4 regions of the Telluria sp. BA11 genome follow, and region 1 is predicted to be linked to each of the others. Evidence: predicted binding sites of a transcription regulator. Region 1 holds the regulator's gene; each other region holds the start of a gene.
What was found. The regulator sigma-54, encoded in region 1, starts transcription at its own class of promoters, with help from an activator protein. The targets are predictions, from matches to a motif close to TGGCANGNAANCTGCTTT.
Positions count from the first base shown of each region.

Region 2: a site for sigma-54 is predicted at 2,939-2,956, ahead of AC1MGT_RS00485 (flavin monoamine oxidase family protein). Genes of this name have one in related genera too.
Region 3: a site for sigma-54 is predicted at 5,812-5,829, ahead of AC1MGT_RS12620 (PEP-CTERM sorting domain-containing protein). Genes of this name have one in related genera too.
Region 4: a site for sigma-54 is predicted at 1,990-2,007, ahead of AC1MGT_RS14895 (TorF family putative porin). Genes of this name have one in related genera too.

Region 1 covers NZ_CM155275.1:3,021,195-3,029,126, reverse strand. The annotation lists gene AC1MGT_RS13325 (DUF5694 domain-containing protein) at 1-27, opposite strand, end outside; gene AC1MGT_RS13320 (enoyl-CoA hydratase/isomerase family protein) at 112-1,188, opposite strand; gene hpf (ribosome hibernation-promoting factor, HPF/YfiA family) at 1,287-1,643, opposite strand; gene AC1MGT_RS13310 (RNA polymerase factor sigma-54) at 1,718-3,202, opposite strand; gene lptB (LPS export ABC transporter ATP-binding protein) at 3,217-3,972, opposite strand; gene lptA (lipopolysaccharide transport periplasmic protein LptA) at 3,969-4,517, opposite strand; gene lptC (LPS export ABC transporter periplasmic protein LptC) at 4,563-5,168, opposite strand; gene AC1MGT_RS13290 (KdsC family phosphatase) at 5,174-5,710, opposite strand; gene AC1MGT_RS13285 (KpsF/GutQ family sugar-phosphate isomerase) at 5,710-6,732, opposite strand; gene AC1MGT_RS13280 (monovalent cation:proton antiporter family protein) at 6,842-7,932, shown strand, end outside.
Region 2 covers NZ_CM155275.1:104,877-112,808, reverse strand. The annotation lists gene AC1MGT_RS00500 (TonB-dependent receptor domain-containing protein) at 1-1,265, opposite strand, end outside; gene AC1MGT_RS00495 (c-type cytochrome) at 1,515-1,829, shown strand; gene AC1MGT_RS00490 (hypothetical protein) at 1,918-2,649, shown strand; gene AC1MGT_RS00485 (flavin monoamine oxidase family protein) at 3,005-4,591, shown strand; gene AC1MGT_RS00480 (c-type cytochrome) at 4,588-4,992, shown strand; gene AC1MGT_RS00475 (RidA family protein) at 5,043-5,552, shown strand; gene AC1MGT_RS00470 (TonB-dependent receptor plug domain-containing protein) at 5,620-7,932, shown strand, end outside.
Region 3 covers NZ_CM155275.1:2,865,662-2,873,593, forward strand. The annotation lists gene sodC (superoxide dismutase [Cu-Zn] SodC) at 1-93, shown strand, start outside; gene AC1MGT_RS12605 (pectinesterase family protein) at 177-3,722, opposite strand; gene AC1MGT_RS12610 (hypothetical protein) at 3,814-4,398, opposite strand; gene AC1MGT_RS12615 (AI-2E family transporter) at 4,606-5,631, opposite strand; gene AC1MGT_RS12620 (PEP-CTERM sorting domain-containing protein) at 5,867-6,148, shown strand; gene AC1MGT_RS12625 (alpha/beta fold hydrolase) at 6,225-7,076, opposite strand; gene AC1MGT_RS12630 (M28 family peptidase) at 7,180-7,932, opposite strand, start outside.
Region 4 covers NZ_CM155275.1:3,380,991-3,388,922, reverse strand. The annotation lists gene AC1MGT_RS14905 (ammonium transporter) at 1-807, opposite strand, end outside; gene glnK (P-II family nitrogen regulator) at 822-1,160, opposite strand; gene AC1MGT_RS14895 (TorF family putative porin) at 1,180-1,914, opposite strand; partial or broken gene AC1MGT_RS14890 (accessory factor UbiK family protein) at 2,176-2,409, shown strand; gene AC1MGT_RS14885 (ABC transporter permease/M1 family aminopeptidase) at 2,667-6,248, opposite strand; gene AC1MGT_RS14880 (ABC transporter ATP-binding protein) at 6,258-7,184, opposite strand; partial or broken gene AC1MGT_RS14875 (YifB family Mg chelatase-like AAA ATPase) at 7,422-7,932, shown strand, end outside.

The DNA of each region.
Region 1 (7,932 bases):
CGACAACAGCAAGGCGGTGATGCGCATCGGGGTCCTCATCAGTTCATGAAGCCACGATGTTTGCACCGCCTGCACGAAAAGTCACGCGCAAACGGATATGCATGGAGATGCTTACGCAAGATGCCGCAGCGGGTGCGCATGCGCCGGCCACACCGGCACAAAGAAGCGCGCCACCATCGCATCGGTCACGAGGTCGAGCGATGGCGGATTCCATTGCGGCGCATTGTCCTTGTCGATGACGAGCGCGCGCACGCCTTCGAGCACCTCGCCATGCTCGAAGTTGCGGCGCACGAGCGAGCGCTCCAGGCGCAGGCAGTCGGCGACATCGAGCGATGCACCGCGCAGCAGCAGCTCGCGCGTCACGCACATCATCAACGGTGAGCGCTGACGCATCGCATTCAACGCCTTCTGCGCGAACGGCGTGTCGTCACCCTCGAGCGACGCCATGATCGCCGCCACCGAGTCCGCGCCAAAGTGCGCATCGATGCGCGCGCGATTGGCCTGCAGTTCGCTCTCGCCGGCATGCTGGACGGCGAACATGCGGATCGCCGCCGGCAGATCCGCGCCCGGCGTCGCTTCGATCAGCGCGTGCAACGCCGCCAGGTCGGCGCCCGGCACGAACACGTCGGCCAGGCCCACGTACAGCGCGTCGGCGGCGCCGATCGCCAGGCCGGTCAAGCCCAGAAACATCCCCAACTGCCCCGGCGCGTGCGACAGAAAGTGGCTGCCGCCGACATCGGGGAACAGGCCGATATTCACCTCGGGCATTGCCATCTTCGTGCGCTCGGTGACGATGCGCAGGCCGCAATCGGGCCCGCCCTGCGCGATGCCCATGCCGCCGCCCATGACCACGCCGTCCATCAGCGCAATATACGGTTTCGGGTAAAAATGGATCAGGTGGTTCAGCGCGTATTCTTCGGTGAAGAAATCCTCGAGCAGTGCGCTGCCGCCTTGTGGCGAGGCATTGCCGACCTCGTGGAAGAAGCGGATATCGCCGCCCGCGCACAGTGCTTTCTCGCTGCTGCTGGCGATCACCACGGCATCGACGGCAGCGTCACACTGCCAGTCAAGAAGGATCGCGGTCAGCGCGCGCACCATGTCCAGCGACAGCGAATTGAGCGCCTTCGGCCGGTCGAGGGTGATGATGCCGGTGCGGTTGGCAATGCGGGTCAGGACGTGTTCGGACATGGCGTGATCCATCGAAAGGAAACACGTATTTTACCGGCAACGGGATGCAAAAAGGGCGTCCCGAAAAGACGCCCCTGGCGGTGGTGACCTGCGCTCGATCAGGCGGCAGCGACGTCTGCTTCGTCGACGTCCAGGCGTTTGATCGCTGTGCGGTTATGGTCTTTGAGCATCTGCTTGTGCTTCAGGATTTGTCGATCCAGTTTATCCATCAACATGTCGATCGCGGCATACAGGTCTTGCGCGACGCTCGCCACGTGCAGGGTCTTGCCCGACACCTGGACATTGATTTCAGCTTTTTGCCTTTTTTCTTTTTCAGTGAGGTTATCGACGGCCAGGAAGACGTGGGTATCTATGACTTGATCGAAATGGCGAATAATGCGTTCCAGCTTATTCTGAACGTATTCACGGATGGCAGGGGTTACTTCGAGATGGTGACCACTGATGGTGAGGTTCATACACACTCCTTTGAAGATGTCACGTCGCTTGCACCACACAGGAGCTGAAGGCACAGACTGTATGAGCGGCGTTGTTACAAGGCTTTGCGGAGACTGACGGGGGGGATCTTGAGCGCTTCACGGTATTTTGCGACCGTCCTGCGAGCAATGACCATGCCTTGTTCCCCGAGCATTTCCGCGATCTTGCTGTCGGATAATGGATTCTTAGGGTCTTCTGCTCCTGTCAATTGTGCGATGAGCGCACGGATTGCCGTTGAGGATGCTTCGCCGCCCGCTTCGGTGGCAACGTGGCTACCGAAGAAATACTTCAACTCGAACATGCCGTGCGGGGTCAGCATGTATTTCTGGGTTGTGACACGAGAGATCGTGCTCTCGTGCAGACCTAGTGTATCAGCTATCTCACGCAAAACAAGGGGCCGCATGGCAACCGCGCCATGGCTGAAAAAGTTGCGCTGGCGCTCGACAATCGCCTCGGCCACACGCAGGATCGTGTCGAAACGCTGGCGCATATTCTTGATGAGCCACTTCGCCTCTTGCATCTGCGCGCCCATCTGGCTCTCGCTGCGGCCCTGCTTGAGCATGGTCGCGTACAGGCTGTTGACGCGCAGGCGCGGCATCACGTCCTGGTTCAGCGTGACTGCCCAGCCGTTCTTGGCGCGCCGCACGATCACGTCCGGCACCACGTAATCTGACACGTTCGACGCAAACGCGGCGCCCGGATGCGGATTGCACTGGCGGACCACGGCCTGCACTTCGCGCAGGTCTTCGTCGTCGCAATCGAGCGCTTTTTTCAGCTTGCTGTATTCGCGCTGCGCGAACCAGGTCAGGTAGCCTTCGACGATCTTCAGGGCCATGCGGCGCGTGACCATCGGCACGCCCGGCATGCGCCGGATCTGCAGCGCCAGGCATTCGGCCGCACTGCGCGCGCCAACGCCCACCGGGTCCATGCTCTGCACCATCGCCAGCGCGCAGCGCAGTTCGTCGAGGTCGACCTCGAGTTCTTCGGGCAGGCGTGCGTGGATGTCGTCGAGCGGTTCTTCCAGGTAGCCGTTGTCGTCGAGCGCGTCGATCACCAGTTCGGCCAGCGCGCGGTCGCGCGTTGACAGCAGCGTTTCGCGCACCTGTTCCATCAGGTGTTCGCGCAGCGTGATGGCGCATGCCTCCAGCTGCGGGCGGCCGTCTTCGTCGTCGCTGCTGGCGCTGCCGGACGACGCGCCACTGCCTTCGCTCCAGTCGTTGTCGGGCCGCTCGCCATCGACCGCGCCGCCTTCAGCGCCCTCGCCCTCGGCCGGCGCGCTGCCTTCACCCTCGGCCTGCTGGCCTGGCGCCGGCGGCGCCTCGCCCGGTGCCGGCGCATTGTTGATGGCCCCATCGGCCAGCAAGCGCACCGAATGATCGAGCGGGTCATCGAGCCTTTCGAGCAGCGGGTTATCGCCCAATATCTGCTCGATCTCCTGATGCAGTTCGAGCGTCGACAGCTGCAGCAACCGGATGGATTGCTGCAGCTGTGGCGTGAGCGCCAGGTGCTGCGAAGTGCGGAGCTGAAGGGACTGTTTCATCAATTGAGTATGGCTTACATGCGGAAATGTTCACCGAGGTACACGCGCCGTACCGATTCGTCGGCGATGATATCGTCGGGGCGGCCGGATGCAAGCACCGCGCCCTGATTGATGATGTAGGCGCGGTCGCAGATGCCGAGCGTCTCGCGGACATTGTGGTCGGTGATCAGGACGCCGATCTTGCGCTCCTTGAGGAAGCGCACGATGCGCTGGATCTCGATCACGGCGATCGGATCGACGCCGGCAAACGGTTCATCGAGCAGCACGAAGCGCGGGTTGGTGGCCAGTGCGCGCGCGATCTCCACGCGGCGCCGCTCACCGCCCGACAACGACAGCGCCGGGTTCTCGCGCAGCTTCTCGATCTGCAGGTCGGCCAGCAAGGTATCGAGGCGGTCGCTGATCTCGGTTTTGGTGAGCGATTTGCCGTTGACCTTCTGCAGTTCGAGCACGGCGCGGATGTTTTCTTCCACCGTCAGCTTGCGAAACACCGACGCTTCCTGCGGCAGGTACGACAGGCCGAGCACTGCGCGGCGGTGGATCGGCAGGCTGGTGATGTCGGTGCCGTTGATGCTGATCGAGCCGGCGTCCGACGGCACCAGGCCGACGATCATGTAGAACGAGGTGGTCTTGCCGGCGCCGTTCGGGCCCAGCAAACCCACCACTTCGCCGCATTCGACATCGAGCGACACATCGCGCACGACCAGGCGCTTGCCATAGCTTTTCTGCAGGCCCTTGACGACCAGCGTGCTGCGATCGTTCAGTTCCGTCATTGCGTGCCTCCGGCCGGCGCACGCTTGGGCGCCAGGATCAGCGTGCCGCGCCCGCCGCCAACCTTGCTCTCGCCGCTGACGTCATTGCGCACGGCGACGACTTCCTTGCGGTTGTCGTACGAGATGAACGGACCGGTCATCTGGTTGGTCATCCGGTCGTTTTCGAGTTCCTTGACGACGGCGTTCGAGTACAGGCGCACCAGCTCCGAACGCTCATCGTATTCGATGCGTTCGGCCTGGCCTTCGACCCACAGGTTCGGGCCGCCGTCACGCTTCTGACGGAACGTGGCGGGCTTGCCGTTGGCAGCGGTGAGCGTCACGCTCATATAGCCTTCGGGTGTCTCCCTGACGACGGCGCGTTCGGCCTTGACCAGCAGCGTGCCGCGGGTCAGGATCACGTTGCCGGTGAAGGTGCGTACGCCCGCGACGCCATCGAGGTCGCCGTTATCGTATTCGAGCGCCGCCTGCTTGAGCGAGTCGGCCTTTTCGGCCATGGCGGTCAAGGAAAGGAGTGAAAAGAAAGCGGCAGCAAAGAGTTTTTTCATGATGGTGCTGGTCCTGGGTTAGCACGCGCGCATGGCTGATGGCCTTCAGCGCTGGCGTGGCGGATAGACGATACGGCCGCGGCCGGACAATTGCATCTGCATGGTCGCGTTGTTGGCCATCATGCCGGTGGCCTTGAGGCTGGACGCGCCAAGCTCCATGTCGATCGGCTGGTCGGTCTTGACGATTTCTTCGTCGGGCAACACGGTCATGGCCTGCGTGCGCACGCGCAGTGCTTCGCTGGCGGGCGTCTTCGGGCGCTGCAGATCGACGTCGCCGAACAGTTCGACGCGGTGTTCTTCGTGGAAGATGCGCGCGTTCTTGGCCACCACCGTCATCGGAGGACGGCCCGGCTCGACGCCGCGCATCAGCGGCTGTTCGACGTTCGACACATCGCCCAGCGGGATATGGGCCAGGCGCTTGCCCGACACCACGTAGCTCGGCTGGCCGTTGGGCGTCATGCGGACGAACGAGAAATTCTCGACGATGTAATCCGGCTCGTCGGGCGGGCCGCCCAGCTGCGCATCGATGTCGGTCGCCTGCATCAGCTGCAGCAGCCAGAAGCTGCCGAAGGCGAAGAACACGCCGATCACGATCATCGCCAGCAGATTCCAGCGATGCGCGGTGCGTTTGTTGGAGGCGATCGTGGCCATGGCGGTCAGGCGAAATACGGCGCGAGCGCCTGGTCGTAGGTGCCCTGTGCGCGCATGACGAGGTCGCAGATCTCGCGCACCGCGCCGCGCCCGCCACCGTTCTTGGTTACGTAATGCGCGCGGTGCTGCACGTCCGGGTGGCCGGACGGTACGGCAACGGCAAAGCCGACGCGCGCGAACAGCGGCAGGTCGATCACGTCGTCGCCGATGTAGCCGCATTGGTCGGCGGTAAAGCCGGTGGCCTCGAGCAGATTGGCAAAGCCGATGCGCTTGTCGTGGTTGCCCTGGTAGACATGCGATATGCCCAGGTCGGCGGCGCGCCGGACGACGATCGGCGACAGACGCGCACTGATGATCGCGGTCTGCACGCCGGATTTATTCAGCATCTGGATGCCCAGGCCGTCGAGCACATTGAAGGTCTTGGTGACTTCGCCATCGGGGCCGTAGGTCAGGCTGCCGTCGGTGAGCACACCGTCGACGTCGAAGATCATGACCTTGATGCGCGCGGCGCGCTCGATGTGGGCCAATACAGGAGTGTTCATCAAATCACCTTTGCGCGGGTCAGGTCGTGGATGTGCAGTGCGCCGACCAACTGGCCCGACTCATCGATCACGAGCATCTGGTTGATGCGGAATTCTTCCATCACGGCGACCGCATCGACCGCCAGTTGCTCGGGGCGCACGCTGCGCGGATTGGCGTGCATGACGTCGCGAATCAGCACGTTCGAAAAATCGTGCATGCGCTCGATCACGCGGCGCAAGTCGCCGTCGGTGAACACGCCCAGCGGGCGGCCATCCGCGTCGACCACGGCGGTCATGCCCATGCCCTTCTGGCTGATCTCGAGCAGCGCCTTGACCAGCGGGACATCCAGGCCCACCGACGGGATGGCGTCACCGGTGCGCATCACGTCGCGCACGTGCGTGAGCAGGCGCCGGCCCAGCGCGCCGCCCGGATGCGACAGCGCGAAATCCTGCTCGCGAAAACCCCGTACGTCGAGCAGCGCCACGGCCAGCGCGTCGCCCATGGCCAGCGTGACGGTGGTGCTGGTGGTCGGCGCCAGGTTGAGCGTGCAGGCTTCTTTGGCCACTGCGATGTTCAGGTGGACATCGGCCAGCTTGGCCAGGCGCGAGGCCGGCTTGCCGGTCATGGCGATCACGCGCGCGCCCAGGCGCTTCACAGCCGGCAGGATGTCGAGCAGTTCGGACGATTCGCCCGAATTGGAAATGGCGATCAGGATGTCATTCGCGGTGACCATGCCCAGGTCGCCGTGCGCCGCTTCGCCCGGATGCATGAAGAACGCCGGCGTACCGGTGGACGACAGCGTGGCGGCGATCTTGCGGCCGATGTGGCCCGACTTGCCCATGCCCGAGACGACCACGCGGCCGGTGCCGGCATAAATCAACTGCGCGGCGTCGACGAAGCTGCTGTCGTCGCCCAGGCGCGCGTGCAGCGCCACGATGGCGTCGGCCTCGATGGCAAGCGTCTGGCGACCCAGTTCCAGCACGCGCTGCGCCAGGGTTTCGTCAAAACTTTTCAGCATTATTTGGTCATCAGTTACACTCATTCCAGAAGTATAAACGAATTGCGAAAGCAAAAAACTTGCCAGTCGTAACATTCGATGACAAGCACGCCTCGCGGCGCATCGCCACCACAACCACCGCCCGCTTCACCCCATGCATTCTGGTCTCGAACTCACACTGTTGCTGCTTGGCTGCGCCGTCCTCGGCGTGGTGGCCTTTCGCACCCTGCAACTGCCGCCGATGCTCGGCTACCTGGCTGTCGGTGTCCTGATCGGCCCCCACGCCCTGGCCCTGGCCGAAGACAGCCCCACCACCCATGCGCTGGGCGAATTCGGCATCGTCTTCTTGATGTTCTCGATCGGGCTCGAATTCTCGCTCGGGCAACTGCGCTCGATGCGGCGCATCGTGTTCGGGCTGGGACTCGGCCAGGTGGTGACGACGGTGGCCGCGGCCATGGGCATCGGCCTGCTGGCGGCCTACCTGATGCCCCACCTGACGCTGGCCTGGCAGGCCGCATTCGCGCTGGGCGGCGCGCTGGCCATGTCGTCCACGGCGATCGTCGTCAAGCTGCTCACCGAGCGCCTGGAGCTCGAGAGCGAACATGGGCGGCGCATCATCGGCATCCTGCTGTTCCAGGACCTGGCGGTGGTGCCGCTGTTGATCATGATCCCGGCGCTGGCGCGCGATCCCGAAGACATGGCCATCACGCTGGGCCTGGCCGCATTGAAGGCGGGCCTGGTGCTGGCGCTGCTGCTGTTCTTTGGCCAGAAGCTGATGGGGCGGTGGTTCACGATCGTGGCCAAGCGCCGCTCGCAAGAGCTGTTCATGCTCAACCTGCTGCTCGTCACACTGGGTTCGGCCTGGATCACCGAGCAGGCCGGCCTGTCGCTGGCGCTCGGCGCTTTTGTCGCCGGCATGCTGATCTCCGAGACGCCCTACAAGCACCAGGTGGAAGAAGACATCAAGCCGTTTCGCGACGTGCTGCTTGGCCTGTTCTTCATCACGATCGGCATGCTGCTCGACCTGCGCCTGGTGAGCCAGTACTGGTGGCAGGTCACGCTGCTGCTGGCGCTCGTGGTGCTGCTCAAGGCCGGCCTGATCGTGCTGATGGCGCGCGCCTTCGGCGCGCCGCTGGGCACCGCGCTGCGCACGGGTCTCGCGCTGGCGCAGGCCGGTGAGTTCAGCTTCGTGCTGCTCAGCCATGCATCCGGCTCGAAGCTGATCGACCCGTTCGTGATGCAGCT
Region 2 (7,932 bases), 2.3 Mb from region 1:
TCGTCGTAGCGCGCACCGATTGTGAGCGAAACCCGGTCGTGCAGGCGCCACTCGTCTTCCACGAACAGGGCTTTTTGCGTGAACGCGAACGCTTGCGGCGCGACGCCGTCGATCATCTCCGCATCCCAGTGCTGGGCGCCGATCGTGGTCAGGTGCGTGCCCCATGGCAGCAGGAGCTTCGTGTCGAAGACCTTGCTCTCGACTTCCAGCGTGCGGGGCGTGCCGGGGACTGCGCCCGGCGTACCCGGCGGAATCGTGCGGCCGATGGTTTCCGTGTTGTTCACCATATAGCTGCTGTCCCAGGTGCCGAACGGCAGGCGCGCCTTGTACGACAGCGTGGTTTGCTCGCGGTTGTATTTCTGTTGCGGCCCATAGCCGCCCGTGCCCAGCGTGCCAAGCTGGCCGCGCGTGTTGTCATACGTCTGGCGCGTCCTGTCGGCGTCGAGCACCAGTTCGTGGTTGCGGTTGGGGGTGAACGCCAGCCGCGCGCCGACGTTGTCGATCTGCTGCTTGACGGGGTTGGCGTTCTGCGTGAGTGGCCGGGCCGGGTTGATCCCGTCATACGCAATGCTGGCTTCGTCGCGGCGCAGGGTGCTGCCGCGCAGCGAGAGTCCCAGCACATCGGTCTTGAGCGGACCGCTCAGGTAGAACTTGGCGCCCTTGACGTCACCGAATTGGCTGTCTTCCTGCAGCGTGTAGTCGGCTGCCACCGAACCGGCCCAGCGCTTGCCGACCTTGCGCGTGATGATGTTGATCACGCCGCCCATGGCGTCCGAGCCATACAGCGTCGACATCGGACCGCGGATGACTTCGATGCGCTCGATGGCGCTGACAGGCGGCATGAAGCTGGTCGAGGTGCCGCCGAAGCCATTTGGCGTAACGTTGCCGGCCGCGTTCTGGCGCCGGCCGTCGATCAGGATCAGCGTGTAGTCGCTTGGCATGCCCCGGATGCTGATGTTCATGCCGCCGGTCTTGTCGCCGGCCGCGCCCACGTCGATGCCTTCCACGCTCTCGAGCGCCTGCGCCAGGTTGCCGAAGCGCTCTTTCTGCAGCTGTTCACGGGTCAGCACCGTGATCGAGGCGGGCGCTTCACGGATCGTCTGCTCGAAGCCGGCCGCGGTCACGACCACGGTCGGCATGGTCGCCGGCAAATCGTCAGCAATCGCATTAGCGGCAACACCGGCAACAGCGGCAAGCGGCAGCGCGCCGATGGCCAGGCTCAATACGGTGCGGGCAAATTGGAGGGCAGGCAAACGGTCAGTCATTGTTCAGGCATCCTTTTTATAATTTGAAACAAAGCTCTGCGTAAAGACGTAAAACGAGGCAAAGATCGCAGAATGGCGCCATTCTAATGGTTAATGCGAATCATTCCCATTCAAATTTCATGACGGGCGTGTCGGATGCTGTTCATGCAATGCCGTGCTGCCCATGCCACTGGGGTTTCCCGCTATGATGTCAGGCGGTGCCCGCCCAAGGCGCCTGCGCCTTACGATCAACCCAGCCACTGGAGCATCATGAAGAAGTACCTGACCCTGACCCTGGCAGCGACCGTTGCCGTCGCCGCCATTCCCGCCGCCCACGCGAACGCCGACCTGGCCAAGGCCAAGGCCTGCATGGCCTGCCACGCCGTCGGCACCAAGCTGGTCGGCCCGGCCTACAAGGATGTCGCGGCCAAGTATGCAAAAGATGCCGGCGCCGAAGCGCGCCTCATCCAGAAGATCCAGAAAGGCAGCAGCGGTACCTGGGGCCCGATCCCGATGCCGGCCAATCCACAAGTGACAGAAGCCGATGCCAAGGTCCTGGCGAAATGGATCTTGGCGCAGAAATGACCCATTGGCGGCCCCAGTCCCGGCCGCCCTGACCGTACCTGGCGCGTTCTTTGCATATAAGCAATGAACTCAACGCCAGGAGCGGCCGATGTTCTTGCACAACGATGTCATCGAATACCTCGATCCTCCCGGCCATCTGGTGCGGATTCTCTGGATCGACGTGGCAGATTCCGTGGCCTATACCTTTGCGCTGCGCCGTCCGAGCGCCACACCACGCAGCACGCCGCTGCACGTGCTGGTAGCGGACGTGTCGACCCGGCGTGCCCGGTTGCTGCTCACTGACCCTTGCCGCGCACCGCGCGTCGACGCCCCATCCGGCAAGCACCACCTGCTGCAGATGAAGGCGTGGGATGCGGTGAGCGCGCTGCATCGCGACCTGCCGCAACTCTATCTGCCGCGTCCGCGCGGGGCTCTGCTCAGCGCCTACAGTCGCGCCCACGGGATCTCCGTCGCCAGCCTCATGCGCTACCTGCGCCGCTACTGGGAGCGGGGCCAGACGATCGACGCGCTGCTGCCCGATTACGCCAACTCCGGTGCGCGTGGCAAGACGCGGGTGGCCAGCGCCGGTGTCAAGCGCGGCCGCCCGCGCAATGGTGCAACGAGCAGCGCCAACGCGGGCACCAACACCGACACCGCGCTGCGGGCGTTATTCCTGGCCGCTGCTGCGCACTTTGCCGCTACCCATCCGCGCTTTTCGCGGCCGGCCGCGTATCGCCAGATGCTGCGTGACCACTTCGCCGATTGCCCGCCCGGCGCCATTCCCAGCTATGGCCAGTTCAACTACTGGCTGGAACGCGACGGCGTTGACCGCACCCATTGAAGTGCGTCGTTACGCCACAACGGTGCAATGTCGATTTGGCATGCTCGCGGCGCGTGCGCGGCGTTGCTACGCCGTCCGTGCACGATCCCGAACGGGTCAGAAAAAATAAAGTCTCGACGCAGCATGCGCCCGGCATCGGGCGAAGCGCGTCACCTTTGTCAATACGTACGAAGAAGCGTCAGCCCTGAATCTTGTTTGCATAAAGACGCTTACGTCAGGCTTACGTTCGGTAAAGCTACCGCTGTACTTTATTTTAATTCGAGGCGTATTGACGATTGTACCGCCCACTTGGCACAGGTATTGCTGATAGACCACTAGTTGCAAGGTCTTTCAGTAACGCCAAGTGGAGGTAGAAATGAAACGTTTGACACCGTCGCTGACCCGACGTGAGTTCTTGTACCGCGCCGCCGCCGTTGGCGGTTCGGCGCTGTTGATGGGTTCGATGAATGCCTGGGGCATGGGGATCGCTTCCCGGACCACGACGCCACCTGTACTCGCTGGCTCTGGCAAGGGGAAGAAAGTCGTCGTGCTGGGCGCCGGTCTGGCCGGCCTGACGGCAGCCTATGAACTGGGCAAGCTGGGCTACGAGGTCCAGGTACTCGAAGCGCGGCCCTACGCAGGGGGGCGCTGCCAGACCGCGCGCAAGGATTTCAAGCTGCACGAACTGGGCGGCGAGGCCCAGCAGTGCCGCTTCGACGCGGGCCAGTACATCAACCACGGCCCGTGGCGCATCCCGCTGGATCACCAGTCCACGCTTTACTATGCGCGCCAGTTCAAGGTGCCGCTCGAAGTGATGGTCAACGAGAATGACCATGCGTATGTGTACCTCGAGGATGGCGGGCCGCTGTCGAAGCAGCGCCTGCGCGGCGCCCAGATCAAGGCCGACATGCGCGGCCACGTCGCCGAGCTGCTGGCCAAGTCGGTCACCGGCCACGCGCTCGACACGCAACTGACCGGCGACGACCAGCGCCTGCTGCTCGATTACCTCAAGCGCGAAGGGGCGCTGGACGCGGGCGACCTGGCCTACAAGGGGCGCAGCGGCCGTGGCTTTGCCACCAACCCCGGCGCGGGGCTGGTGCCGGGCGCCGGCACGCCGTCCGATCCGCTGGCGTTTCACGATCTGCTGGCCGCCCGGGTCGGCAAGGTCTACAGCGCCGTGCAGGAGTTCCCGATGCACGCCACGATGTTCCAGCCGGTCGGCGGCATGGACGCGATCCCGCGCGCCTTCGCAAGCCGGCTGGGCGGCCGCATCCGCTACCACGCCGAAGTCCAGCGCATCCGCCAGGGCGACGACAAGGTCACGATCGACGTGCGCGACACGGCCAGCGGCGCGCTCTCGCGCGTCACGGCCGATTATTGCCTGTGCACGGTGCCGCTGTCGGTGCTGCGCATGATCGACACCGATTTCTCCGACGGATTCAAGGCCGCGATCAAGGCCGTCCCCTACGCGCCGGTCGGCAAGATCGGCCTGCAGATGAAGCGCCGCTTCTGGGAAGAAGACGACCATATCTACGGCGGCCACGTGCTTACCGACCTGAAAGGGATCAACACGATCTCGCTGCCGTCCGGTGGCTGGCAGCAGAAAAAGGGTGTCGTGCTGGGCTACTACCACTACGCGCTCGACGCCATTGAAGTGAGCGGGATGACCCCTAGCGAACGGACCGAGTTCGCACTCGCAGCCGGCGAAAAGATCTTTCCTGCCTACCGCGCAAGTTACGAAAGCAGCTTCTCGGTTGCCTGGCATCGCGTGCAGTACAGCCTGGGCGGCTGGGCCGAATGGACCGACGCCGCGCGCAAGAGCGCCTACCCGATCCTGCTCGATGGCGAGCGCCGGGTGCTGCTGGCCGGTGAACACCTGAGCTACCTGACGGGCTGGCAAGCCGGCGCCATCGAATCGGCATGGCAGCAGGTCGAAGCGCTGCACCGGAGGGCCAGCGCATGAAGACCCCGATCCTTGCGCTGGCAAGCGCCGTTCTATGGGCTGGCGCTGTCCAGGCCCAGGCTCCCGCACCGGCCGACGGCAAGACCCTGTTTGCCAGGAACTGCGCGGCCTGCCACCAGGCCAATGGGCGCGGCATTCCCGGCGCGTTCCCGGCGCTCGTCGCCAGCCCGGTTGCCATCGGGCCGGCCGACGCCGTGGCCGAGGTGCTGCTCAAGGGGCGCGGGGGCATGCCCGATTTCAGTACCAGCCTGGATGATGCCGATATCGCTGCCGTCCTGACCTATGCGCGCAGCAGTTGGGGCAACCGCGCGCCGCCGATCGCCGGCGCCGAGGTCGCCATGCGGCGCGCGGCGCTGCAGGTCGCACCGGCGGGCGACAGCCGCTTCGGCAACAAGCACTGAGGCTCTTCCTTTCCTTTCTTTTCCTTCCCATGCCCATGAAAGACGATCCAATGACATTTGCCGCTTTCCGCTCCACCTCATGCCTGGCCGCCGCGCTGCTGCTGGCGCCGGCCATCGCCAGCGCCACAGCCACGGACATCGTGCGCCACAAGATCCCGAACTCGGATTTTCCCATTGCCCTGGCCGTGTCGGTGCCGCCCGGCGCGACGATCCACTTCATCAGCGGCCAGGTGCCGCCCATCGTCGACAAGGCCGCCGGGCCCGACACCATCGCGGCTTTTGGCGATACCAAAACGCAGACGGTCGGCGTGCTGCAGAAGATCAGGGAGATCCTCGCCGGCATGGGGTTGGGCATGGGCGACGTCGTCAAGATGCAGGTGTTTCTGGTGGGCGATCCCGCGCAGAAAGGGCGCGCCGACGTCACCGGCTTCATGGCCGGCTACACCCAGTTCTTCGGCGGTACGCAGCCCAACCTGCCGGCGCGCGCGGTGATGCAGGTGGCGGGCCTGAGCAATCCCGGCTGGCTCGTGGAAATCGAAGTCGTGGCAGCAAAGAAGTAAGCGGCGCGGCCCGTGCCGGGCCACGCCAACCATACCTATAACAGATCACGCCAACCAGGGAACCACCATGTACAAGACCATCATTCATACCAGTGTCGCAGCCGCTTTGCTGTCGTGGGGCGTGGCGGCCCACGCCGCCGACAAGGCGGTCGATCCCGCTGTCGACTCAGTTGTCGACACCGCGGCGGCGGCGGCGGTCGCGCCCGATGCCCCCGCGATCGCCAGTACCGGCGTCGTGATCGTCACGGGCACGCGCGCAGCCGGCCTGACGGTCGAGGACAGCGCTTCGCCGATCCAGGTGCTCGACGCGTCGTCGCTGGCCCGCACCGGCCAGCCCGACCTGATCCAGGCCCTGGCCCAGAACCTGCCGTCGCTCAATGCCCAGGCCTTCGGCAGCGACATGGCGGCGATGACGCTGTCGGCGCGCCTGCGCGGCCTGTCCCCGAACAACACGCTGGTGCTGGTCAACGGCAAGCGCCGCCACGGCACCGCCAACCTGGCCGTGCTGGCCGGCGCCTTTCAGGGCGGCGCCGCAGCCGACCTGAATTTCATTCCGGTGGCGGCGATCGAACGCGTCGAAGTGCTGCAGGACGGCGCGGCCGCGCAATACGGCACCGACGCCATCGCCGGCGTCATCAACATCATCCTCAAGTCCAATTACCGTGGCGGCAGCGCCAACGTCAGTGGCGGCGGCTACATGGACGGTGGCGGGCACACGGGCGACGGCATGGCCAATATCGGCCTGACCCCGTTCACCGATGCCTGGCTGTCGCTGACGGCGGAAACGAAATACCACGGCTTCTCGCAGCGCGGCGGGATCGATCCGCGCGTCGTCGATCCGGCCACGATGGCGGCGATGCCGTCGCTCGTCAATGCGCCCGGCTACCCGTACCTGAACAAGATCCAGGGCGACGCCCAGTACCGCCAGCACATCTTCGCCGCCAACTTCGGCGTGGACCTGGGCGGCGACACCGAGCTGTACAGCTTTGCCACCTACGGCAAGAAGGAAGCGCGCGCCTTCGAGAACTACCGCATGCCCAACCGCCTGCCCGCGATCTACCCGCTGGGTTTCAGCCCGCAGGAGACGTTCGACGAAGAAGACTATGCGTTCACGTTCGGCATCAAGGGCAAGGTGTTCGGCAACTGGAACTGGGATCTGTCGAGCACCTACGGCAAGGACGTGGCCAAGCTGGGCGTGGCCAATTCGGCCAATGTGTCGTTGTTCGCCGATACGGGCGCGACACCGCTGTCCTTCAAGGCCGGTGAGTTCCAGGCCAGCCAGTGGACCAACAACCTCGACCTGCGGCGCGAGTTCGACGCCGGCATGGCCACGCCGCTGACGCTGGCGCTGGGCCTCGAGCATCGCCGCGACACCTACGCAATCGTTGCCGGAGACGCCGCATCGCGCTACAAGGAAGGGGCGCAATCGTTCCCGGGCTTCTCGCTGACCGACGCCGGAAAACACAGCCGCAACAACAAGGCGGTCTACGCGAATATCGCCGTGCAGCCCGTGACCGGCTGGACGGTCGACATCGCCGGACGCTTCGAGGATTTCAGCGACTTCGGCAACGCCAAGGTCGGCAAACTCACCAGTCGCTACGACTTCACGCCGGACGTGGCCGTGCGCGCCACCTACAGCAACGGCTTTCGCGCGCCGACGCTGGCCGAATCGTTCTATTCGGCCACCAACGTGTCGCCACGCAGCGCCTTCGTGCAACTGGCGCCGAATTCGCCGGGCGCGCGCCTGGTGGGCATCGACGGCCTGAAGCCCGAAGCATCGACCAATATCAGCGCGGGCCTGGTGCTTAATCCGGTGGCCGGCATGTCCGTCACGCTGGACGCCTACCAGATCACGATCCGCGACCGCATTGTCGGCAGCGGCTCGCTGTACGGTTCGGGCGGCGCGATCAATTCGCCGGCCGTCACGGCGGCGATCCTGGCCAATGGCAATGTGCTCGACCCGACCGTCGTGCAAACCGGTATCAACATCTTCACCAATGCGGTCAACACCCGCAGCCGCGGCGCCGAAATCGTCGCCACCCTGAGCAGCAACTACGGCGCATACGGGCGCGTGGACTGGTCGGCAGCGGCCAATTACAACAAGGTCGAGGTCATCAAGATCAACCAGGCACCAACGCAGCTGGGTGCGCAGACGCTCCTCGACGCCACCGCGATCTCGCATCTGGAAACGGCCTCGCCCAAGGTGCGGGTGAATCTGGGCGGCCTGTGGCGCATGGGTGACTGGACCGTGAACCTGCGCGAGAACTACTTCGGCAAATCGTCCGAACAGTTCTCGACCGACGGCGCGGTGTACCGCGAAAACCGGATCAAGGCCAGCCTGTTGACCGATCTGGAAGTGAGCTACCAGATCAGCAAGGCC
Region 3 (7,932 bases), 160 kb from region 1:
CTGATGGTGCACGTCGGTGGCGACAACCACGCCGATCATCCGGCGCCACTGGGTGGTGGCGGCGCCCGCATGGCTTGCGGCGTGATCCAGTAATCCGGTAGACGCACAAGCAGCAAACGCGCAGGGCCCATCGCTTGTACACCAAGCGATGGGCCCTGCGTCATTTCAACCCTTCGTTACGGCTGCGGATTCCAGCCTTCTCCGGCCCCAAACGCCGAGAACACCTGGGCGCGGGTCGAGAACCCGGCTTCCATTTCATCGGTGCTCAGCAAATAGCCGCCAACCCGGCGCGACAGATCCAGCGGCACGCCGGCAAGGTCAGTGCTGCCGTATTCGCGCCAGCCGCTCACCGCATTGGGCACGACGGGATTGGGTGCGGGCTGGCTGTTCACGCCCAGCCCGGCCCAGCCTGCAGGCGCCACATGCCGGTCCATCCGGGTGTTGATGAACGCGATGTTGTCGTAGCTCGCGGTGCCGCCCGGGCTGCGCGCCAGCCAGGTGGCGCCGTCCGGTACCTCGCTCTTGAGCGGACCGCGCCCCGGGCCACGCGTCAGCGCGCTGTTGAGGAAGACAAAACCCTTGTCGGCCGGATTGATCACGCGCGCCTGCAGCACATAGCCGCCGCTGGTCGGGCTGGAGGTGTCGCCGATCGTGCGGATCTCGCTTTCTTCGAACAGCGCGGCGCGGCTGCCGCCCCAGATGAAGTCCACGTTGCCCGATACCAGGCTGCGGTAGAACCAGTTGAACCCCTTCAGGTTGAGCGTGTCCTGCTCGCTGTAGAACGCGCTGTTTTTCGCGATCAGGCGGCCGCCATCATTGTTGAAGTACAGCGTTTCGGCCTGGCCGGTGGTGGGGCCGCGCAGCGTCGTGTTGTCGATGCTGAGGGTATCGAGCACGAGCATGTCCGACGTCTCGACCAGCATCACGGCGCGCCCGCCGGTCGCCGCCGCAGCAGCGTTTGCCACCTGGCTCGCGCCGGTAAATGGATTGAGCGTGTTGTGGTTGGTATAGCGGATCACCACGCCGTCACGGCTCTGGCCCACGATGCTGACATTGTCCTTGCCACGCAAAAAGAGCAGTTCCTCGTACGCGCCATTCATCACCCGGATCGTCACCGGTTCGGCCTTGGCGAAGTTCTGCATCGCGTAACTGAGCGCGCCCTGCACGGTGCGGAAATCGGCCACGCCGTCATCATCGACCGTCACGCTCGCGCCACTCGGTGCAGCCGCGCGGGTGGTAAACGCCCATCCACCCGGTTTGCCGATGCCCCGGAACGGCACCCCGCCAAGGCTGGTGCCCGTAAAGACGCCGTCGGCGATCGCCACGTAATACCCCGTGTTGTAGTCCAGCTTGTTGCTGTGCAGCTTGATGGTCACGGTGTTGCCGGCAATCTGGATCGGCGTCGTGTTGACCTTGCGGACCTGGTCCTGGCCCGGATAACCGAGCATGTCGGTTTCACCGGTCAGTTTGATCACGTCCACCAGCGCATCGTCCGCCTGGCGGAAGACGCGGATCGTGCCGCCCGTACCAAGGACTGGTGGCTTGTCGAATACCAGCTTGAGCGTGCTGTCGATGTAGGCGGCGCCTTCCATCGCCGCCGGAGCGACCACGCCATCGAGCTGGTACACCTGGGTCGGCTGGACGAACTGCGGTGAAATCGTTACCGCAATCGAACGCGTCATGGTCGCGTCCGAACCGGCCCGGAACAGGATATTGGCCGTGCCCGCGCCCACTGGTGCGATCGTGGCCATTGCGCCGTCGAGCGTGACGGTGGCCACCGCAGGGTTGCTCGACGCGGCCGCGAAGCTGTCGGGCGTGCCGTCGGCTGCCACCGCAGTGACCTGCACTTGCAGCGGGGCATCGCCTGCTTCGGCGGCCCAGGTCGGCGTGCCGGGGGCGAGCGTCAGCTGCACCGGTTTCATGCGCGGATCGCCAATGCGCACGTCGTCGATCTGGAAGCTCTTGTTGGCCGTGTACAGCGCGACCCGGCCGCGCGCGGCAAAGCTGCTGTCGGTGACCGAGCCGAGGTTTTCACCGTCGAGATACACCGTCAGCGTGGCGCCGACCATCTCGAACCGTACCGTATAGAACTGGGCATCCATCGCGATCGGTTTGCGCACCGCGCGCTGCCGGTTGAGCGCACCATTGAGCAGTTTGACGATCTCGACCTGGGTGCTGGTGGTGGCATTCTGCACGTTCAGGCCGGCGCCGTACCAGTTGTTGACATCGACGTAGCGGGTGACCAGAAACAGGAACTTGTTTCCGGTGGTGCTATTGGTCATCGGGCGGATACGGGCTTCGACGAAGTAGTCGCCCGACGGTACGGCGCCCATCTCGCTGTCCTTGATCAGGGCGAGCACGCCGCCGGTGGTGGCTGCCGTGTATTGCAGCACCTTGTTGGCGCTGCCGGCAGCTTCCGTCACCACGCTGAAGGTGCCGTTCGGGCCCGGCAATGGCTTGAGGTCCCATTTGGCGCTGCCGCCATTCTGGAAGTCGTCGCAGAAGTAGAAGCCCGTTGCGGGGCAGGCCAGCGTCGGGCCGGTATCGACGACGACCTTGCCGGTGCCGCTGATGGTCGTCACCAGCTTGCCGCCGCCGGCCTGCGCCAGCGCGTTGGCCTTGACCAGCGGGATCGGCCGCGCGCTGAAGGCATACGGCGGGGTCCAGGTGACGGTCGTCGGCACGCCGCAGGCGCCGAGCGGTTTGGCATTGAGCAGCGAACCGGTGTCCTTGAAGGCGCCGGGAATCGTGCCGCCGAAATTCTCGACGACATCGCTGCAGGCGGTGGCGCCCGCGACCTCGAACACATTGTTGTGCGACAGGATCTTGGCGGCGTGGCCGACGCCGACGTAGTAGCTGGTGCGGTAGACCGGGTGCGACGTCGAACCGGCATAGTAGTTGTTGAACAAGTGCACCTGGCCATAGCGCACGCGCGGTGCGCGGCTGGCGACGTCGCGGAACACGTTGTTGCTGAACGTGACGCGCAGCTTGCCCTCGTCAGCCGTTGCACCGTCGCCGCTGCCGACCAGGTTGTTCTTGTTGTGCTCGCCGAAGACGTTGTACGACACGGTGACGTAGTCGGACGCGTTCGTGATATCGACCGCGCCGTCATGGCACTGCTTCACCTTGCCGTTCTCGACAGGCAGGAAATTGTCCGTGCGCGGGGTGTCGGTGAAGCTGTTGTGGTCGATCCAGACATGGCTCGATCCCGTGACAGAAATGGCGTCGAAGGCGCTGTTCCAGTTGCCGCTCGATCCGTCGTTCGGGTCCCAGACGGGCGCAACGTCGCACGGATTGACGAGCTTGATGTTGCGGATGATGATTTGCGAGACGTTCGACAGGATGATGTGGCCGTTGACGATGGCGGCATTGGCGTCGCCGATCAGCGTCGTATTGCTTTTCAGACGCACCGCGCCGCGTGCCGCCTGGTCCGCGCTGCTGGCATAGGGCTGGCCTTCGCTCATGTCGAGCACGCCGACGAGCTTGATGATCTTGTTGTCGACGCCGCCATTCTGGATCGCGGCCAGCAGCTGGGCGCGGTTGGTGACCGTGTAGATCTGGGGCTGGACGGCATTCGCGCCGCCGACCGTGCCGCCGGCCTGGCTGGCCCAGCCATCGGCGGGGGCGCTCTGGCGCGCCGGATCGACTGCGGCCGCAGCATGTCCGCTGCTGGCAAAGAGTAGCGCAGCGCAAATCGCTGCATGCAAACCTGGATAATGCATGTGTGTCTCCTGGTGGAGGAAATGAGGCCGCGAGCCCGCCGCCGCGCTTGAAGCGCTGCCGGACTGTCCTTGAATGGCGAGAGACGCGAGGTCAGGCGCGTGGTTTGCGTCCATTGCGCCCGTTGCGTACGAGCGCCAGTGCGGCCAGGCCGCCCATCAGGATCGCAGGCGCTCCGGGTTCGGGCACCGCCACCGCCGTACCGGTTTCCAGGCGTGCGCTCAGTGCGCCGAATTCGCTCCAGTCGACCCCGCTCAGGTCGAGCGCGATCGTGTGACTGTCGATGATCGACAGGCCAGGAATGCCGGTGACGCCGCCCATGCCTGCCAGCGTGAACGCCGTGACCGGCAATACACTCCCAAGATCGAACCGCATGCTGTAGGCACCGGGCGCGACAGCATAGTTGGCGATCACGGTCAGCAAGCCGTCAGCAGAAAAGTCGATCCCAAACAGGAAATCCGACGTGAAGAACTCCACGCCCGTGTCGGTAGGGTCGAGCTTGCTGGTATTGGCGCCCGGGCCGGCCGCGAAGCCGTGATCCAGTCCGAGCATGCCGTCGGCCGCGCCGTTGTAGGTGGCAGTGATGCTGGCGTCTTGCAGCATCAGGGGCGCCGCGTGCACGCCCCCCTGACCCAGTGCGACGAGCGCAAGGGCCTGCAGTAGATGTTTGGTTTTCAAGATGTCTCCGGCTTGTAGTTTTTTAACTGCGAAGAAGGCTCGATGTCAGAGCTGGTGCCGATCTGGTTGATGCGTCAGGCCACCGGACGATGCATCGCCTAACCGGTTCATCGATTCTAGATTGGCCTGACCAAATTTGCAATTTGGTAAACCAAAGATGAGAGATTCTTACAACAATTTTAATAACTCACGCCAGCTTGCCCAGCGTCAGTTCAGCCAGCGAATACGCTTCAACTCTGCTTTGACGAAGGCGTAGATGACGGGGGCGGCGACCATGCCGGCCGGCCCGAACATGATTTCGAACGCAAACAGCACGATGAGCAGTTCCCAGACTTTCGCGCCGATGCGATGACCCTGAATCCGCGCGCTCAGGAAGTATTCCAGCTTGTGGATGACAAGGAGGAACACCGCTGAAGTGACCGCGGCCGGAAACGCAACGCTCAGCGCGATCGTGCAGATCAGGGTGTTCGATACGATATTGCCCACGACGGGCAGCAGACCAAAGAGGAACGTCGCCAGGATGAGGGTTTTGACATAGGGGAGGTCCCAGCCCAGGGCCGGCATGACGGCTAGCAGGTACACCCCCGTCAGTGTCGCGTTGATGGCGGCAATCTTGGTCTGTGCCCAGGCCACGTTCTTGAAAGCGGTGGCCAGCATGCTCCAGTGGCGGTGCCAGGTCCGGTAAAAGACGGAATGCCTCCCTTCGTCGGTTGGCGTGACGGTAATGCTCACCGCGGCCAGCACCCCCGTGATCCAGCCAATCACAGTCAACAGCAGGCTGCGGAGGATGCCCGAGCCAAAGCCCGCGACCGCATTGACATGCTCTTTCAAGGTGTCCGATGCCATTTCGCGCATCTCGAACAGCGATTCAGGCATGTACTCCGCCAGCGCCGGCGGCAGGAATTGCTTGATCTGCGTGATCGTCTCGGCCACCTTCAGCGAGAACGCCCGCAACGATTCGCCCTCAAGCAACCGGACCACCAGAACGCTGATGATGGCGAGCACCGCGATCGACCCCAGGCCGACCACGAAGCTCGCAATGAATTCATGCGAGCGCAGCTTTTTGTACAGGTCACGCGTGCGCAGGATGCCAAGCAGGCCGCGCGTGAGCACGAATGCCAGGAGGCCGGCCAGCAGCGCCGGTACCGCGTGCAGCATCAGGGCCAGAAGCAGGCAGATGACGAAGATCGCGGTCGCCGCCTCGCGCGGGAGATTGAATTTGTAAGTGGTCATGGTCTAGCGGAGGGTAGTTGCTTGCGCCCATCAGGCCACCGGCGAAAACTGGTGAGACGACAGACCTGAACAGCAATCATGTGGCATTCAAATAAGTTGATTGTCGGAAAACTTTACATAGGACTAGTCCTACAAAAGTGATTCTCGGCAAGTAGCTGTTTTTACTTATTAATTTCCTATTGGCATAAAAATTGCTCTAAGTAATTTTTGTAATTTATTTCCACCGGAACTTGTAATGAAAATCAAAATAGCCGTTGCCGGCCTTTTCCTCACCATTGCCAGTCTGAGCGCAACCTACGCTTTGACCGTTGCACGGCAGCCTGGCGCTGGCGGTATCGGTTCAATCAGCTTCAGCAATGGCTCTGCCAATATTGAAAGTGGCTGGACGCAAGCATTGGCCATCCTGAGCCATAACCGCGCCCCGATCCGGGCTGACGTTCCGGAACCAGTCAGTATCATGCTGTTGGGTGTTGGCCTGGCCGGTCTGGGGGCTGCCCGCCGCCGCAAGTCGATCTGATCTGTTTACCTTGCCGGTTCCAACGTGACAGCTGCCGCGCACCGGGCGTCTGACGCGGGAATTTTCGAGCGCCACTTCACCCGTCGCTGGCCTGCTCCCGCAACCACGCCAGCGCCGACGCCGCGCTGTTCAATACCGAGATATGTCCGTCATCCGGCCGCTGCCACAGCCGCGCCGAGCGGCAGCTGCGCGCCAGCCATTCGCTGTGCGCACACGGCACCACACGGTCCTGCGCCCCATGCACCAGCAGCACCGGTTGCACGATGCGCGCGCAGTCGAAGCCCCACGGCGCGACATACGCCAGGTCGTCGTCGATCAGGCCACCCGGGCCTTCGCTGAGCGCCGGCCGGACCACGCTGTCGAACCACGACCAGGTCCCGGACAGCTCCGCCCAATCCTCGGGCGTGAACATCTCGCGATCGAATTCCTGATTGAGCCCCTCGTGCTGCACCTTGGCCGCATGCCCTTGCGCAGCGGCCCGCAGCGCTGCCGCGCCCGATGCCGTCATTCCCTGGAACCAGTCCAGGCCCGCCGCATCGAACGGCGCCAGGCCCGCGATGCTGACGGCAGCAATGACCCGCTTGGGCAGCAGCGCGGCGCAGGCCAGTGCGTGCGGTCCGCCACCCGAATGCCCCATCACGGCGAAGTGCTCGATCCCGAGCTGGTCGGCGATGCGCGCGACGTCTTCGGCGCACGAGGCGACATCGCGCCCGCTTCTTGCGCTCGAGCCGCCGTAGCCGGGCCGGTCGTAGCCGATCCAGCGGATGCCCATCTCGAGCGCGGCGGCAAACAGCGGGGCAGGCGGCTTGCCGATGTTCGGCGTGCCGTGGTGCCAGAACACTGTCAGCTCGGGTTCCTCGAACTCCGGCTTCCAGTCGTAATAGTGCAGCACCCGGCCATCGCCCAGCGTCAGTTCGTTCTCCTGCATTGCATGCCTTTCATCGCTCGATGGCGTGATGCTACAACGAGAAACGGGCTGGCGCGCACTCGTCATGCACGCCAGCCCGTTCAGGTCCTGCTACTCAGGCGAATTATTTCGCCGACTCGCGCGCCTTGCCGAACGGGTCGCCCGCTTTCCACGTCGGCATCTTTGGTGCATCGGCCACCGCGCGGCCCAGGTTCAGCGTGAACTGCGCCTGCTGCACCATGCCCGACAAGTCCCAGCTCGGATCGTATTCGTCGCCCACCTGGTGGTATTTGGCGCGGTAGGTCTTGGCCTTGGCGTTGTTCGCGTCGACATCCTTGACCCAGCTGCTGCCGTAGCCGACCGAGAAGGCGGGCACGCCGGCCTTGGCGAAGCTGAAGTGGTCGCTGCGGAAGTAGCCGCCGCTCAGGTCTGGCTTGGCCGGTGCAATGACCATGCCCATCGATTTGGCAACCGTGGCGGCCATCGCGCCCAGTTCGGTGCGCTCGCTGCCCGGCACGCTGACGTCCTTGACCAGGCCGACCCAGTTCAGGCTATCGAGGTTCAGGTTGGCGGCGGTCTTGGCGATCGGCCACAGGGGCGACGCCACATAGGCGGCGCTGCCCAGCAGGCCTTGCTCTTCGGCGCCGACCCACAGGAACATCTGGCTGCGCTTGGCCGGGTTCTTCACCGCTTCGGCGGCCATCGCCAGCAGCGCGCCGGTACCCGATGCGTTGTCGACCGCGCCGTTGAAGATCGTGTCGCCTTCGGTGCCTTGCTTGCCCATGTGATCCCAGTGCGCCGAGTAGATCACCACTTCGTCTTTCAGCTTCGGATCGGTGCCCGGCACGACGCCGGCCACGTTGAATTCTTCCAGCGA
Region 4 (7,932 bases), 360 kb from region 1:
GGCATTGAAGCCGAACCAGCCGACCCACAGCAGCGACGCGCCGACCATCGTCATCGGCAGCGAGTGTGGCGCCATCGATTCACGCCCGTAGCCGATCCGCTTGCCGATCACATAGGCACCCACCAGGCCGGCCACGGCCGAATTGATGTGCACCACGGTGCCGCCCGCGAAGTCGAGCGCGCCCTGCTGCCACAGGTAGCCGGCAGCTGCGGTGACGGTTTGCAGCGAGGCAGCGTCGGTGATGGCGTCAGGACCGGCCCAGAACCAGACCATGTGCGCGACCGGCAGGTAGCCGAACGTGAACCACAGCACGACGAACACCAGCACGGCCGCGAACTTGGCGCGTTCGGCAAAGGCGCCGACGATCAGCGCGCAGGTGATCGCTGCAAAGGTGCCCTGGAAGGCGACGAAGATGAATTCGGGGATCATCGTCTCTTTGCTGAAGGTCGCGGCCATCGCAAACTTGCCGGCGACCGGATCCCAGATGCCTTGCAGGAAGGCGCGGTCGAAGCCGCCGATGAACGCGTTGCCCTGCGTGAAGGCCAGCGAGTAGCCGTACAGGCACCACAGCACGATGACGAGGGCGAACACCATCATCACCTGCATCAGCACCGACAGCATGTTCTTGGCGCGCACCAGGCCGCCGTAGAACAGCGCCAGACCGGGAATGGTCATCAGGATCACCAGCAGCGTGGCGACGAACATCCAGGCCGTATCCCCCTTGTTGATGGACGGCGCCGCCATGGCCGGCAGGGCGACGCCCAGGCCCAGCAAGGCGGTCAGTATCGTTGTAGTTATGCGCTTCATGAAAACATTCCCTCTTACAGTGCGTCGTTGCCGGTCTCGCCGGTACGGATACGGATGACCTGGTTCAGGTCGGCCACGAAGATCTTGCCGTCACCGATCTTGCCGGTGCGGGCAGCGCCCTGGATCGCGTCGATGACCTGGTCGACGATGGCATCGTCGACGGCAGCTTCGATCTTGATCTTGGGCAGGAAGTCGACGACGTACTCGGCGCCACGGTACAGCTCGGTATGGCCTTTCTGGCGACCGAAACCCTTCACTTCGGTCACGGTCATGCCTTGCACGTTGATTTCCGACAGTGCCTCTCGCACCTCGTCGAGCTTGAAGGGCTTGATGATGGCGGTGATCATTTTCATGGTATTGCCTCTTTTGCAATCAAAAAGTTTTTGAGACGGACAGCACGGCGGCGGACTTGCCGAGGTTCTTGCCTTCCGGGCTCAGGTAGGCGTCGGTATTCGCCTTGTGCCACGCCAGCGCCACGGTGGCGACGCCGAAGTCCTTGGTGACGCCGACCTTGTAGTCGGTGTACGAAAACGCGCTGTTGTTCTTCAGTTTCTGGCGCCCGACGTGCAGGTTCAGGATGAAGCCGTTGCTGACGTCGATGTCGGCGCCCACGTCCAGGTAGCCGCTGCGCTTGCTGTCTGCGGTGCCGAACAGATTGGTCGTCGAGTGCGAGTACTTGATGTAGGCCGGGCCGTAGCCGAGCTTGCCGTACAGCTCGAACGTGTTCGCGCTCGGGTTCAACCCGTTGTCCGGGTAGTAGTAATACAGGCCGCCGATGTCATAGCTGATCGCGTCGCTCAACTGACCGCGCTTGCCGCCGTAGACGTCCCATTCGATATTGCCGTCGCCGCCCAGGTCTTTCGTCCATTTGATGGTGGAAAGCCAGGTGCCCACGTAGAAGCCGGATGGGCCATGTACGTAGTCGACGCCGCCTTGCAGGGCCGGGTCGAGGGCTGTTTGCGACAGGCCGCGGTAACGGTAGTCGCTGGTGATGCTCGCGTTGTAGCTCACCTGGTGTTCGGCGGGTTGTTCCTGTGCCATGCCCGGAGCGCTGGTAAGAGCCAACACTGCCAAGACAACTGCGCTGAATTTTGCTTTGCACTTCATGACAAACCCCCTTGATGAACAACATGAAAAATGACTGCTTGTGGATCCTTCTGATGTTCTTTATCTATGCTTTATTTAGCAGGATGCGTGCCAGCTCATAAAGCGGAAAAAGGTCCTTGTTTTTTTGGTAAACACGCCCCACATCGGTTTTGCTACAACACAACGGACCGCATACGGCACCCAGACGGCCGTTCGGCGCACTACATCAGGTCACATTGCACCATCATGGAGCGTGCGGCCTCGGCAGAAAGGGAAATGGATATGAGTAATAGCAACTTCTTCAGCGACTTGCAGGGCAAGATCAACCAGGCGCTCGAGAGCGGTCCGGCCAAGGACATTGAACGCAATGTGAAGGCGGCCATGACGTCGGGCTTCTCCAAGCTCGATCTGGTCACGCGCGAGGAATTCGATATCCAGGCCCAGGTGCTGGCCAAGACCCGCAGCAAGCTCGAGGCGCTTGAACTGCGCGTGAGCGAGCTCGAAGCCAAGCTGGGTGCAGGCAGCACCACGACGCCGTCGGCAACCTCATCGGCAACCTCGGCGACAGCGGCATCGGCATCGGCCGCGTTTCCGACCTCGGGCAGCTCGGCGATTCCGATGCCAGGCGCCGCGCCATCGGCCACCGCGCCGTTCCCGGCTGCACCGGAAGACCCGACGATCGTCGTGCCGCCAACGCTCGACAAGCATTAAACAGTTACCGGGGTTTGTTTGAACGCGTGGGCGGGAAACCCGCCCACCCTACTGCCCCGGACTCAATCGACGCTGACTTCCTTGCGGTTGTCACGCGCCACGCGGTCGATCAGCTTGTTGTACGGATCGATACCCACATCGAACGGCTGTTCTTTGACAGTCACCGTCACGGTCGGATTCTCGCCCCGCAGTACGCGCTTCTCCAATAACAGCACGCGCTCGTCCGATTCCTTGGCATCCTTCGCGCGTGCGAACACGCCGATCTCCACGGCCTCGTCATAGGTGCGTGGGGTTTCCTGCCCCTTGCCGTCGGCCTGCATCTTCGCCAGATGCAGTTTCATCGTCACGTCCCACTGCCCGTCCGCGCGCTTGACGGCTTTCGCCTCGGTCACGCGGTTATCGTAGAAGACGATGCGTTCGAACAGGTCGGCGATCAGCGCGTGCTTGCCAACCGGGGCTTCGGCGCGGATGTAGTCCACCAGTTCGGCGGAGGTCGCAAACGGCGCCTCTTGATAGCCCTTGTCCTGCAGGAAGCGCTTGAGGGCGCGGTTGAGCGCCGCTTCGCCGATCTCGTCGCGCAGGCGGTAGAAGACCAAACTGCCCTTGCGGTAGTGGATGTAGTCCTGGTTTTCCACGCGCACCAGCGGCAGTTCCTCGATCTTTTCGGCGCCGCGCGAACTGAGATAGCGGTCCAGTTCATAGCGCAGGAAACGGCGCATCTGGTGCGGGCCGTATTCCTTCTCCATCACCATCAGTGCCGAGTACTGCGCCAGCGATTCGATCAGCATGCTCGCGCCCTGCACATTCGCGGCCGTGACCTGGTGGCCCCACCACTGGTGCGCCATCTCGTGCGCCGTCACGTAGAAGACGTAGTCGATGTCCTCCTTGTTGCGCAGGTCGGCGATAAAGCCGATCGATTCCGAGAACGGGATTGTGTTGGCGAACGATTGCGCAAAGCGCTGGTAGTTCGGAAATTCCAGGATACGCACCTGCTTGTGCTGGTAGGGCGTGAACTGGGTCGTGAAGTAGTCGAGCGACTTTTGCGTGCCCGCGATCATCCGGTCGACGTTGTAGGCGTGCTTCGGATCGTGATAGATCTCGATCGGGATGCCGCGCCAGTCGCTTTTCTTGACCTGCCAGTCGGCCGACAGGTAGGCGAAGAACGGCATCATCTTCTGGTCCATCTTGTAGCGATAGTAGTTGCGGCCGTTTTCCTTCCACGCCTTTTGCAGGTAGCCCGGCGCCAGCGCAATCTGGTCACCACTCGTGGAAACGGTGGTGTCGAAACTGATCCAGTCGGCGTCGTCCCCGAACATCGTGTTGGCGCGGGCCGCCTGGTTTTCGAGCTTGGCCATGCGCTCCGGTTCGCCCAGGCCGCGCTTGCGGCGCTCGTTGCGGTCCAGTAGTTCGAACTCGCTCTGGTAGCCGACCAGCGGGAAGAACTCGCGGTTGTTGAAGAACGTGCCGTTCAGGTTGAGCGTGTCGCCCTTGCCCGCGTTGGAAAAACCGGGCCGGCGCACGTCGACCGTGAAGTCCAGCGCCAGGCGGGCGCCCGGCGCTGTCGGCTGCGCGAGCTTGAGTATCCGGAAGCCCGCCACCTTGTCGTCCAGGACCACCGTGTGCGCGGGCAGGCCGGCAAAGGTGGTCACAACGTCGGGGTTGACCTGCAGGCGCAATGTGTCCAGCGGCTGGCTCGTCTTGTTCTCGAAGACGTAGCGGCCGTTGACCATCACGCGCCGCTCGGCCGGGTAGATGTCCACCGCGGCGCGCACGTCGACAATCTTCACGTGCGGCAGGTCCTTGTACTTGCGGTAGGTCTTTTCGTACCTGGCCTGCTTGTCCATTGCCACGTTCTGCGCTTCGTAGCGGCCCAGCGTGACGGTATTGTGGAAGATCCAGCCACCCACCAGCGCGAACGCGATCGTGCACGCAGCCAGCGCAACGCCCGATGGGCTTTTCAGGCGCCGCGTCGCTTCGCGCGTGCGCGTGCGCCACTCGACCGACAGGCCGCGCACCCAGAACGCCTGGGCCACGATCAGGCCCGCCACGACAAACAGGGTCCAGTACAGCGCGAACCACGACCAGCCCGCGACGAAGTGGCCGAAGCCATTCATGTCCGAGTACGGCGTCTCGGGCAGCAGACCGATGTTGTACAGGTTGTGATCGAAGTGCAGGACCGACAGGACGATCTGCGCCACGATCAGCACGATCATGAACAGGTAGCCCAGAAACTTGTTGTTCGTGACCACCTGCAGCGCCACGGCGATCAGCGCCATCAGGATGTACGGCGTGCCCGCCATGAACACACCCTGCAGATACACCATCGGTTCGATCGGCGCCCCGCCCTTGTACAGCTGGATGGCGATCGCGGTCAGGATCCCGGCAAACAGGAAGGCCAGCACCACGCCAACGAGGGCCAGACTTTTCGCCACCAGCGGCGCCCAGTTCGGCATTGGCATCGCGTCGCTCACGTCGGCGATGCCGGCCTGGCGCTCCTTGAAGATCAGTTCACCTGCATAGAAGATCACGATGATGAGCAGCAGGAAGTTGTAGCTGCCCTTGAGCAGCTCGATCATCAGGTAGGTGCGCGGGTAGACGTCGGTACCGAACATCTGGCCCAGCTGACTGGAGCTGCCCACCATATTGAGCACGCCGAACAGCAGCATGACCAGGAACGGCACGCTCTTGAAGACGGCCACGGCGTCGAAGACGAAGATGTGCCAGCACTGGGCCCAGCGCGTGGCGCGTGTGAAGCGCGGGACGATGCGTGGCAGCGCGACGTGCGCCGGGGCGCCGGCGGCCGGCGCTGCGGCTTTGGCCCTGCCGAACAGGCGCTTGCCGGTGCCGGCGCGCTGCGGCTTGAACAGCGCCAGCGTCAGGCCAAGCAGCGCCAGGCCGACCACGCTCCACAACAGGCGGTTGGCCAGCATATAGCCCCCGATGTCCGGCAGGCCGGCATTCGATTCGGCGGTGGAAAAGTAACGCGTGGCGCGGCCAAGGGCGCGCAGGCCGAACGGATCGGCCAGCACGGCGAACCACTCGTTGTCGATATTGCCGGTGAATTTGCCGGCCAGGATCCACAGCACGAAGAACGCCATCACGCCGACATATACCATCATGATCGAGCGCGTGGTCGCGGCCAGTAGCATCAGCAAGGCGCCGATGAACAGCAGGTTCGGCATCACCAGCACGCACAGCGCCCACAGGTAGGCGGCGCCGGGGAACGGCCCCACGCGCTCGGCGTCGATCCACGGCATCAGAGGGCCGAGCATCATGCCCGCCACGATCACCGCGAAAATCACCATGCAGGCCAGCAGACCCGCCAGGAAGCGGCCGACGAGGTAATCGTGCTTTTTCATCGGCGTGGCAAACAGCATGTCGGAGATGCCGACGTCGCCATCGCGCAGCACCGAGCCGGCGATGAAGATGGTGACGACGAACATCGACATCAGGCTGAAGACGCCGAGCAGCTGCGCGACGACGACCGGCGCATTGCGATTGACGTTGCCGATGCTGCCGCCGATCTGGATCGCATCGGTAGTGGTCGCGCCAAAGGCCAGCGCGCCGAAGATCAGCGCGCATACCCACAACAGCGGCTGGCGCAGCTGGATGCCCAGCTCGAACTTGAAAAATTCCCGTAGCATGCCGGCTCCTTACGCCACGACCGGTGCGGTGGACGCCTGCGCCGCATCGGTCGTCGAAACGGCCGCACGGTTGGCATTGCGGATCTGGAGGAAGTAGACGTCTTCCAGGTCCGGCTCGACGCTGACGAAGCCGTCGTCCGGCTGCGACTCGGCGAACACGTTGATCTGCGGGCGCCCCGCCACCAGGCGCGTGGAGAGCACGTTGAAATCGCGCTGGTAGTCGGCCAGCGCATCCTGGCTGACGGTGCGCCGCCATACGCGGCTCTTGAGTGTGTCGATCGCAGCTTGCGGCTCGCCCTGCAGCAGCACGGTGCCTTTGGCGATCATCGCCATGCGCGGGCACAGGTCGGTGACGTCTTCGACGATGTGGGTCGACAGGATCACGACCACCTGTTCGCCGATCTTGGCCAGCAGGTTCAGAAAGCGGTTGCGTTCATCGGGGTCCAGACCTGCGGTCGGTTCGTCGACGATCACCAGGCGCGGCGCGCCGAGCAGCGCCTGCGCGATGCCGAAGCGCTGGCGCATGCCACCCGAGAAGGTGCCCAGGCCACGCGAGCGCGCTTCCCACAGATTGGTCTGGTGCAGCAGCGCCTCGACCATCTCCTTGCGCTCGCCCTTGGCCGTCAGGCCCTTGAGGACGGCGAAGTGGTTCAGCAGTTTTTCGGCGCTCACTTTCGGATAGACGCCGAAGTCCTGCGGCAGGTAGCCGAGCTGGCGGCGCAAGCCCTCCTTGTCCTTCAACACATCCAGGCCATTGAAATCGATGCTGCCGCTGTCGGGGTCCTGCAGCGTGGCGATCGTGCGCATCAGCGACGACTTGCCGGCACCGTTGGGCCCGAGCAGGCCGAACATGCCGTTCGGGATCTCGAGACTGACGTTGTTGATCGCCTTGACGCCGTTGGCATAGGTCTTGTTGAGCTGCTTGATCGATAACATGGACTGATTCTCCGGGGACGGTTGCGGTTGTGGTGCTGTTCACGATCAATGTAACGTTAACAAAAAGCAATGTCAGCATTTTGTGACAGACGGTATGAATTGCGGGATGAACGACGAGATGACCGGTATATGCACCTGTCATGAACGGGCAAGCGCGCGCACGCCTGTCCGCTCTCAAACGGTGGCGCGGTGCCCGCTTTAGGATGGGGCACCCTGGCGTCATGCGGAAGGAATCCAATGAGTCTTGCCGTCCTCAAAAGCCGCGCGCTGGCCGGCATGGCCGCGCCGCCCGTCAATGTCGAAGTGCATCTGGCCAACGGTCTTCCGGGCTGGACGATCGTGGGCTTGCCAGACACCGAAGTGCGCGAGGCGAAAGACCGCGTGCGCGCGGCGTTGCAGAATTCGGGCTTCGATATCCCGCCGCGCCGCATCACGATCAATCTCGCGCCGGCCGATCTGCCCAAGGAATCCGGCCGCTTCGATCTGCCGATTGCGCTGGGCATCCTGGCCGCATCACACCAGATCCGGGGCGATGCGCTGGAGCGCTACGAGTTTGCTGGCGAATTGTCGCTGTCGGGCGAGCTGCGGCCGATTCGTGGTGCATTGGCGATGGCGTTTGCGATGATGCGTGCGGGTTCTGCACAATCTGCTTTACAGACCGACCTGCAGCACCGGGCTTTCATCCTGCCGCTGGCCAATGCCGATGAAGCGGCGCTGGTCGACGCAGCCGAGATCCTGCCGGCGCGCA